Regions from separate parts of the Paenibacillus sp. FSL K6-1217 genome, predicted to be linked through region 1. Evidence: riboswitches for the same ligand, from Rfam matches in the RefSeq annotation. Region 1 holds a riboswitch; the other holds the start of a gene.
The links. Region 1 has a riboswitch for cyclic di-AMP ahead of MHH28_RS25405 (hypothetical protein). Riboswitches for the same ligand answer to the same signal wherever they lie in the genome.
Positions count from the first base shown of each region.

Region 2: it holds a riboswitch for cyclic di-AMP, as region 1 does, so the genes downstream of both, MHH28_RS07365 (APC family permease) here and MHH28_RS25405 (hypothetical protein) in region 1, are expected to answer to the same signal.

Region 1 covers NZ_CP150271.1:5,745,659-5,750,077, forward strand. The annotation lists gene MHH28_RS25390 (class I SAM-dependent methyltransferase) at 1-135, opposite strand, end outside; gene MHH28_RS25395 (hypothetical protein) at 342-548, shown strand; gene MHH28_RS25400 (hypothetical protein) at 845-991, opposite strand; gene MHH28_RS25405 (hypothetical protein) at 1,072-1,527, opposite strand; cyclic di-AMP (ydaO/yuaA leader) riboswitch at 1,661-1,830, opposite strand; gene MHH28_RS25410 (hypothetical protein) at 2,045-3,376, opposite strand; gene MHH28_RS25415 (glutaredoxin family protein) at 3,485-3,727, opposite strand; gene ytxJ (bacillithiol system redox-active protein YtxJ) at 3,724-4,050, opposite strand; gene MHH28_RS25425 (SDR family NAD(P)-dependent oxidoreductase) at 4,280-4,419, shown strand, end outside.
Region 2 covers NZ_CP150271.1:1,714,952-1,719,370, reverse strand. The annotation lists gene MHH28_RS07380 (ATP-binding protein) at 1-44, shown strand, start outside; gene MHH28_RS07375 (DsbA family protein) at 138-893, shown strand; gene MHH28_RS07370 (disulfide oxidoreductase) at 890-1,324, shown strand; cyclic di-AMP (ydaO/yuaA leader) riboswitch at 1,551-1,710, shown strand; gene MHH28_RS07365 (APC family permease) at 1,840-3,657, shown strand; gene MHH28_RS07360 (ABC transporter substrate-binding protein) at 3,837-4,419, shown strand, end outside.

The DNA of each region.
Region 1 (4,419 bases):
GCCTATCCCGGGGATAAGCAGGTCCTTCACCTTATGCTGAATAAAAAAATCCTTGGCCAGGATTGCCGAGTCAGCAGGTTCAAATCCCCACATCGTATGTTTCTCTATAAAACTGGATTCCCAGAACTCTGTCATCGTTGTCGCTCCTTACATTGAATTTAAAGGTTATTATAGATATATTATATCTATAATAACCTTGGTTTGCAATGCAGTTCATATCTGCGTCTCGCCAATGGATAGAATTGTGTGAAGGTCATATGCAGCCAACCCCACCTAAACTGGTTAAACCCCGACAGATAGTGTACCTTAATAGTATTAGTCTTTAGGAGTGGTGAATGATTGTGAAGAAAAGTAGACAAACCCCCGTGCTGGTCGCGGCCTCGATCCTGCTCATCATTATCAGCAGCCTGATCCCGTCGGATCAATCGGCTTGGCTGGGGGCGTTACAGACCCTTCTGCTCGGAGTTGGCCTGCTCGGCTGCTGTATGGCCTTTTGGCGGTTTGCCAAGGGCGGTAAGGGTGGAAAGAGCGGGAAAGGCAAGAGCTGAGTTCTATGTACTGAACGGTTGGCGAAGACAGGATCAGTTCATGGGATGGTTGAGCTATGTAAGGTGAGCCAGGCACAGTATGGGTGCGTACTGGTGCTGAGAGTCAAGGACTAAGTCGCGGCGGATGTCGATGCTTTTTTGTTTTGTAGGCGGACTCAGAGGCCCTTATTTTGTGAAAAAGACCGATTATCTCCCCGTTGCGGACTGAGAGGACGTTAACGGGCTGGGTGGAGCGGAAAATGAGGCGGAATGGGTTAAATAAGCGCCTCTCAGTCCGCACGGACTTCAGAATAGTCTCATTTGCCGAAATAGCGGATCTGTAGTCCGCAGCCCGCCCGCCATCTCCTTCTGCCGACTCCGTACCCTGATTCCGCCACAGCCATCTCCTTCTGCCGACTCCGTACCCTGATTCCGCCACAGCCATCTCCTTCTGCCGCCTCCATACCCTGATTCCCCACAGCCATCTCCTTCTGCCGCACTCTTTCCTATAGCCCGCGTATCCCGCGTTATTCCCATCCCAGTCTCAACCCGCCGAAGGGCGGTGGACAGCAGGCAGTGCTGAATGTGCGGCTGCCATCTGTTCGCGTATACCTCTAAGCCGGGCCTTCAGCTCGGGGACGCTGCACTCCAGGATCTGGCTGATCTCGGTCAGGGGGAGCTGGATGCCGTACCATAGGGCACTGGCAAGCTGATCCTCCCAGGAGAGCAGGGCAGCGGAGCAGCGGCTGCGGTCCCGCGCCAGCACGGCGCATTGGCGGATGCACTCCCTGTAGGCAGCCGGAGCAGCGGCGTCTCCTGACAGGGCGCCCTTCAGCCACAGTGGATGGAGGGCCACGAAGGTGGCGGTTGCGGCTTGCTCGGCGCGGGCGCCTTTTTCCAGCAGCAGGCAGCTAAGCGCATAGACAGAACCGCTATATTGTTCGATATAGTGGGTGAATCCGGCAGCGGTAGCTGCCTTGGGCGATAAGGGGTCAGGCATGTGGTCACGTTCCTTCCTGGATCTGTACTGTTACGTTCATTCGAGCGCGCAAAAAACCGCAGGCCAGAGGAGGACCTCTGCTGCGGTTGTGGGTCACAGGCTTCAAATGCCTGGCACAAAGCGTGGCGGATCAGGGCTCTCTCTTGGCGCTTACGAGGTTAGCTGTCGGATTCGGACGGTGAGAGTCGCCCTACCTGCCGGAGACCTGCGCGTGGCATTCTCCTTCGGATTCACCCCAAGTCGGCCTGACGGCCGGATGGTTCCCCCGTTTTCCACATGACGGAAATTCAGCGTGCATGCATATGCTCATTTTCATGAATGTGTTCAAATGCTTTCAACACGAATCATACTCTGTTCGGAGGGGGTTTGTAAAAATGGAAAAGAGTGCAATTCGCCTTGTTTTCAGCAAATGACTGACTGGCTATGCATATGGAAGCCAAAACTCATATATGTAGCAGATTATCTGCCATTTATCTCGCGCAATCGCCGTTTTTTATTTTTGCAGGCCGTTGTCAGATCACCACCAAAGGGGAATATCCTGTTTTTTCCAGGCAATGATCCGCTTGACCTCACGAACCGTTCCTGTTGTAATTTCATAGTCACTGCGTGCTGAGGCATGAAGATCCAGGAAGTGCAGCATCCCTCCGTAAGTTCCCACGGCCAGCAAGGTCTCATCCCGATTGACAGCTAACCCTGAAATGGTGCTTCCGGCATAATAACGCCACAGCTCCTGCCCCTCTGTATCAATGAGCCTCAAGTAGCCATAGGCATCGCCAATCACAACACCGTCCTTCAGCGCTGCCGCCGCATACACCCGCGCCTCCTCGTTCACGACTGGATATTCCTGGTCTGCCGCGGGCTTTCCAACTTCCAGATGTTCAAGCGGCACGGCAAGGGTAGCTCCGTTGTAGAAGTGGCAAGCATTATACCATACGCTGCGCTGGTCCTTCGTAAATAGAGTATAGTGCGGATAACTGGATTCCGGGTTGAATAAGTGAACCTGCCCTGTGGTAGTGTCATATAAAAGATGATCACTGCCCTGGCTGCCATAGGCAATCCATCGTTCATCCGGAGAAACGGCGCCATGCGCCATATCAATCCCGATATGCTCCAGCTCATCTTCCTTATATTCTTCGAGATCAGGATGCAGCAATTTCACATTCAACGGCTTCTCTGGCGAATGCTCTACCAGGAAAATTCCCTGGCTGGTGACCAGCAATAACGCCTGTCCTCCGTTAAAAGGAATGACTTGCTCCAAGGGTAACTCCTGATCCAGGCGGTCTATGTTCAAAACGGTAAAGTCCGGGTCCAGCGCTTGAATCGTTCCATTCAGCTCCCGCCACGAAAGCTCGGCCACTACTTCTCCCTGTAATGCGCTGTTCATGGATTGCAGAATGGTAATTCCTTGCGTGCCTGCCAGCGCATAGAACTGATTGTCGGGAGATGCCCCTACCAGGCTAAACTCCTTAAATACGGAGATCACATCCTCTTGCACCGCCATCACTGCATTGTTCTCCCAGGGTGAGCCGGTGCTGAACACCACTTCATCGTCACTTATGAAATGGATACCGCGAATCGCCTGCATCTCATGTTGAAAATGCCCGGCCAGCGGCCACGTTGCCGCCGGCAACTGCTCCCGCAGCTCAGCAAGCTCCTTGTGCTCGTTAGCTCTCCGAATCATCTTATAGATTTTGGCGGCATGGGCCCCGCGTGTATCCTCTGCTGGCTCATTCCCCGCGTTGTCCCAGCCTTCAGTCAGTCCCTTATGTACATATTGATTGACGCCGGCCGCATAACGTTGACCTTCTTTGCGCCATTTGGCGGCAACATCGCCTTCTAGCCACTTCACATGATCAATCCTCCTGTTCCAGATATATATAAATATACAATTTCAACATCTATGAATCGTAACAAAAAAGGTGCTGCTCCTGTTGAGAGGACAGCACCTTTGTGTATATTACAGAACAGCAGCATCCATCAGCTCCTGAAGCTCAGGAAGATTGAAGCCCTTGACCGCCCGGTCCCCGGATACGGTGACTGGAATGCCCATGAAGCCGAGCTGCTCGACCTCTTCCTGATAGACGGAGCTGGTCATCACATCCCGGACCTCGAAGGGAATCCCCTTGCTCTCCAGCAGCTGCTTGACCTGATTGCATTCGCTGCAGCCGGTGGTCGAATAGACTATTACGTTCGCGCTCATTGCTCCACTGCTTCCTTTATCGCTTTTTGGGTAATCTTCCAGTGTGAGGTGTTCCAGCGGACTTCGCTGTCCTCCAGCAGGAAGATCTGCGGAGATTCATGCTTAATCCCGAAATCCTCGGCAATCTGATTGGAGACAGAACGGTCTTCTATCACATGGACAACGGCTGCAGGAGTATCGGAATGCTGTGCATAGGCCTGAAATTCCTCGTTGGCCTTGGCGCTGATCGGACAAGTGGTGCTGTGCTTGAAGAGCAGTTTTTTGCCGGGCTGCCCGATATATTGCTGTAGTTCATCCTTAGTGTGGATTTGTTGAATAGACATCGTAGGATCACCTTCCTAAGTAAGAGTTAATGAAACCTGTTGTCAACAATTGTGTTGTTAACAACTATTAATCATGATTGTAACATAGTTCAAAATTAAAGCAAAAGTAAAGTCCAGCGTAGCCTGCCCCTCCCTTGCAGGATGTTGTTAACGGCCGTCGGCCATGCTAATGTGAGAGGGATGAACCTAGGCTCGGTGCATAATCATGCAGATATGAGGGGGGGAGCTCATGAAAAGGGTTGCTTGCGTTACCGGTGCTGACCGTGGACTCGGATTGTACCTGGTTCGCTCTCTTTTGGAGAGTAAATACATGGTGTTTGCCGGACAGTATTTGCCGGATCTGGCGGCACTGGAAGCTTTGAAAGCGCA
Region 2 (4,419 bases), 3.4 Mb from region 1:
ATACAGGGAACGGGGAGAAGGCGGAGGACAACGAGGCTGTATAATACAGCGATTGCCAACAAGAGAGTGAACATTATATAATTTGAAAGTAACTATTCTTTTATCACGACAGTCCAGAGGACGGAAAGGAACTCTCTTTGAGCAAAACGAAAAAAAACCATGTCACGGCTCCTCAAATGAGCAAGCAGGAGAAGCGCAGGGCAGAGCTGGAGCAGCAGAAGCAGAAGACGAGAATTCTGATCGTGAGTACGGTAGCCATCGTCATCATTATTTTTGTAGGATTATTCATGCTGGCTTCGAAGGATTCTTCGCCTGCCGGCTCAGACAGTAAGCCGCTGGCCTTCAATTACAGTGAAATGCTGCGGCTTGGCAAGGAGGATGCTCCGGTGAAGATTGTCGAGTTCGGCGATTATAAGTGCCCAGCCTGTGCCCAGTTTACAGGAGGGATTAAGCCGCAGATCGTTAAGCAGTATGTGGATCAGGATAAAGCAGCCTTCTATTTCGTGAACCTGGCCTTCCTCGGTACGGATTCCAGAACAGCCACACTGGCTGCGCGGTCGGTCTATCACCAGAATCAGGAAGCCTTCTGGAAATACTTCGATGCCATCTATGCGAATCAGGGTGCAGAGGACAAAGAATGGGCTACGCCTGACTTCCTGGTTAGTCTCGCCAAGCAGCTGGAGCTGCCAGTGGATTACGACCTGCTGCGCAAGGATATTGATGAACGCACCTACGAGAAGGAGCTGGACAGGGATATTAAGGCCGGCACCGATGCGGGCGTAACGAATACGCCTTCCTTGTTCGTGAACGGCATCAAGGTGCAGAAGCCGTTCGATATGGAGGAGATTGACGCCAAGATCCAGGCAGCAGCGGGAGCTGCGACTACCCCATGACCGCCTTCTCTGCCTTCTGCCGGCGTAACTGTCTCTACTTGGCTTGGTTCGTCTGTGTGGTTGCTGTAGCGGGAAGCCTGTATCTCAGTGAGGTCCTTCATTACGAGCCCTGCAAGCTGTGCTGGTTCCAGCGTATCTTCATGTACCCGCAGCTGTTCCTGCTGGGGATCGCCACCTACCGGGCGGACAAGCGGATCATTCCTTATGTGCTCCCCCTCAGTCTGATCGGCGGCAGCATCTCTATTTATCATTATGCGGAGCAGAAAATACCGGCGCTCAGCAAGGTGCTTCCCTGTACCATCGGCGTACCGTGCAACAAGGATTATCTGAATTGGTTCGGATTTATAACGATCCCTCTGCTGGCACTGATAGCCTTTGCTTTAATCTCCATTCTGCTCTGGAACGGCCGCAAAGAAGAGGACGCGGAGTAAGAAGCTGCCGGGCAGAAGGAAGAGAAGAGAATACCCTTAATTTTAGCAAAAAATAATAAGCAAAAACCCTGTAAAATCACGTGTTACAGGGATAATGAAAGAGAATGAAAGATCAGGACATACCGGATGATGGATTTGGTTGTTTTGAGTTCTTTTCATTCTTTTTTCATTTGTTTCCACGCTTTACGGAAGACGTATTGTAGCTTAATATTAGTCCTTGTGAGAAGTTGAATATGCGCTGAATTTTCCGGAAGGAAAAACGGGGGAACCACACTTTGGCCAAGGCCAAAAGGGGTGAATCGGTCAGGCCGCAAGGGCCTGTAACCGTAGGGCTACCACAGTCCGAATCCGCCAGCTAACCTCGTAAGCCACTAGTGGGATAATGACCATGCACTCTAAGGCATGCGGATCATTTCCGTATGCTTATTTTGTTGCCTGCATTTATGAAATCCACTTATGAAAACAGCGCACGGAAACCCCGTTTCAACTTAACCAAGAGAGGAACTGTTACTACAATGGTAAGCAAGGTAAAACGACTATTGATCGGGCGTCCGATGAAGTCGAACGAACTCGATCATGAAAAGTTATCCAAGGTGAAAGCACTGGCTGTTCTGTCTTCTGATGCGCTCTCGTCTGTAGCCTACGGAACAGAACAAATTCTGATTGTACTGGTGGCCGCCGGGTTCACCGCTATCTGGTACTCATTGCCAATTGCATTAGCCGTACTGGGCTTGCTGGCCATTCTGATTCTGTCCTACCGGCAGACGATCTTCGCTTATCCGCAGGGCGGAGGTGCCTATATCGTGGCCAAGACCAATCTTGGGGTTCATACCGGCTTACTGGCCGGCGGCTCGCTTCTGGTGGATTACATTCTGACGGTGGCGGTAAGCGCCTCGGCGGGGACGGATGCGATCACTTCGGCTTTTCCAAATCTTCATAATCATAGTGTACTTATAGCGGTATCCGTTATTCTGCTCTTAACGATTGTCAACCTGCGCGGGGTGACCGAATCGGCTTCCTTCATCGCCATCCCGGTCTATCTGTTCGTCGTCTCCATCTTCGTGCTGATTATCGCGGGGTTCATCAAATATGCAACCGGCGGGGCTCATGCCCAGGTTCCCGAGATTGGTTCGGCAGTGTCGAACGTGAGTATGTTCCTGCTGCTGAAGGCGTTCAGCTCCGGCTGTTCCGCCCTGACCGGGGTAGAAGCGGTCTCCAATGCCATTCCTAACTTCAAAGCGCCGGCGGAGAAAAATGCAGCCAAAACGCTGATGCTTATGGGCCTCATTCTCGGGGTGATGTTCACAGGCATTACGCTGCTCGCTTACTGGTACGGCATCATGCCTAATGAGAAGGCCACGGTAGTCTCACAGATTACCGAGTCTACCTTCGGACGGGGCGGGCTGTACTTCTTCATCCAGGGCATTACGGCGGTGATCCTGTTCCTGGCAGCCAATACGGCGTACTCGGCCTTCCCGCTGCTGGCGTTCATGTTCGCCAAAGACAAATATCTGCCCCATGCGTTCATGGTACGCGGCGACCGGCTGGGCTTCTCTAACGGGATTATTTTCCTCGGCGTGATGTCGGCTGTGCTGGTAGCGGCATTTCACGGGAATACGGAAGGACTCATTCCCTTATATGCAGTAGGGGTATTCATTCCGTTCACGCTGTCGCAGCTGGGAATGATGGTCCAATGGTACAGAACGAAGCCGAAAGGCTGGCAGAGCAAGTTCGCCGTGAATACGGTCGGTATGCTCACCACGTTAACAATTACACTGATCTTCATTATCACCAAATTCTCCAGCGTGTGGATGGCCTTCATCTTCCTGCCGGTTGTGATCATCGTGTTCCACCGGATTCACCGCCATTATATGAATATTGCCGACCAATTGCGGATCTGTCCGGCTACCGACAAGCCTTGTATCAAAGGAAGCACCGTTGTCGTTCCTGTCGCCGGTGTAACCCGCGCTGTCCTGCATTCGATCAGCTATGCGAAGTCCTTGACCAATAATGTGGTCGCTGTATATGTAGGGTTCGATGAAGAAGAGATTCACAAGATGGAACAGAAGTGGGAGGAGTGGAACCCCGGAGTACGGCTGATTGTCCTGCGCTCCCGCTACCGCAGCATTATCCGCCCGCTGGTGAAATTCATCGATACGGTAGAATGGAAGACCGCTTCAACAGATCATATTACCGTCCTGATTCCGCAGTTCGTAACCAAGCACTGGTGGCAGGCTGTACTGCATAATCAGACCAGCTTGTTCATCCGCTCTTATCTGATGAATCAGAAGGATATTGTAATCGCCACGGTTCCGTATCACCTGCATAAATAAAGCTTCCTTATTATATAAACGATAAACGGCTGTTTCTGCTTGATGCGGAGACGGCCGTTTTGACGTTATTTTAAGTTATTGGTTGACATAGAGAATGAGAATCAATATCATCAGTATAGACAAGGTAAAGGTAACAGGACTTTTGCCAATCATGAAGGCAACATACAGGAGGGAATTCAATGTTTTCGTTCAACCTGCAAGGATCAATAAGCGGGAAACTGGCGGTGGCCGGACTTATGACTACAACGCTGCTGCTGTCCGCTTGTGGAAATAATAATAGCAATGCAGGCAGTAACGGTGCAGCAACTGCCGCGCCAACGGCAACGGTGGAGGCTACTATGGCGCCGGCAGCAACCGTCGCAGCCGCCGTGGAGAAGACTGTAACGGATGCCATGGGGCATAAGGTGACCGTCCCTGCTAATCCGCAGCGTGTCATTGCTTCTTATCTGGAGGATTATCTGGTGGCACTCGGCGTGACTCCGGTTGCCCAGTGGTCTACTAAGAACGGTACTCAGGCTTACCTTGCCGCTGAGCTTAAGGACGTTCCGCCGATCAGCTATGACCTGCCGCTGGAAGCCGTCACCAGCTTCACGCCGGATTTCCACATCGTCCAGTCGGAAGGCTCCGTTCAGAACGGTCTCTATGACCAGCTGAACAAAATCGCACCCACTTATGTACTCGGCGACAAAGTCAGCAGTGACTGGCGCGCAGCCTTGCTCAAGATCGGTGAACTGCTGAATAAGACTCCGGAAGCAGAGAAGG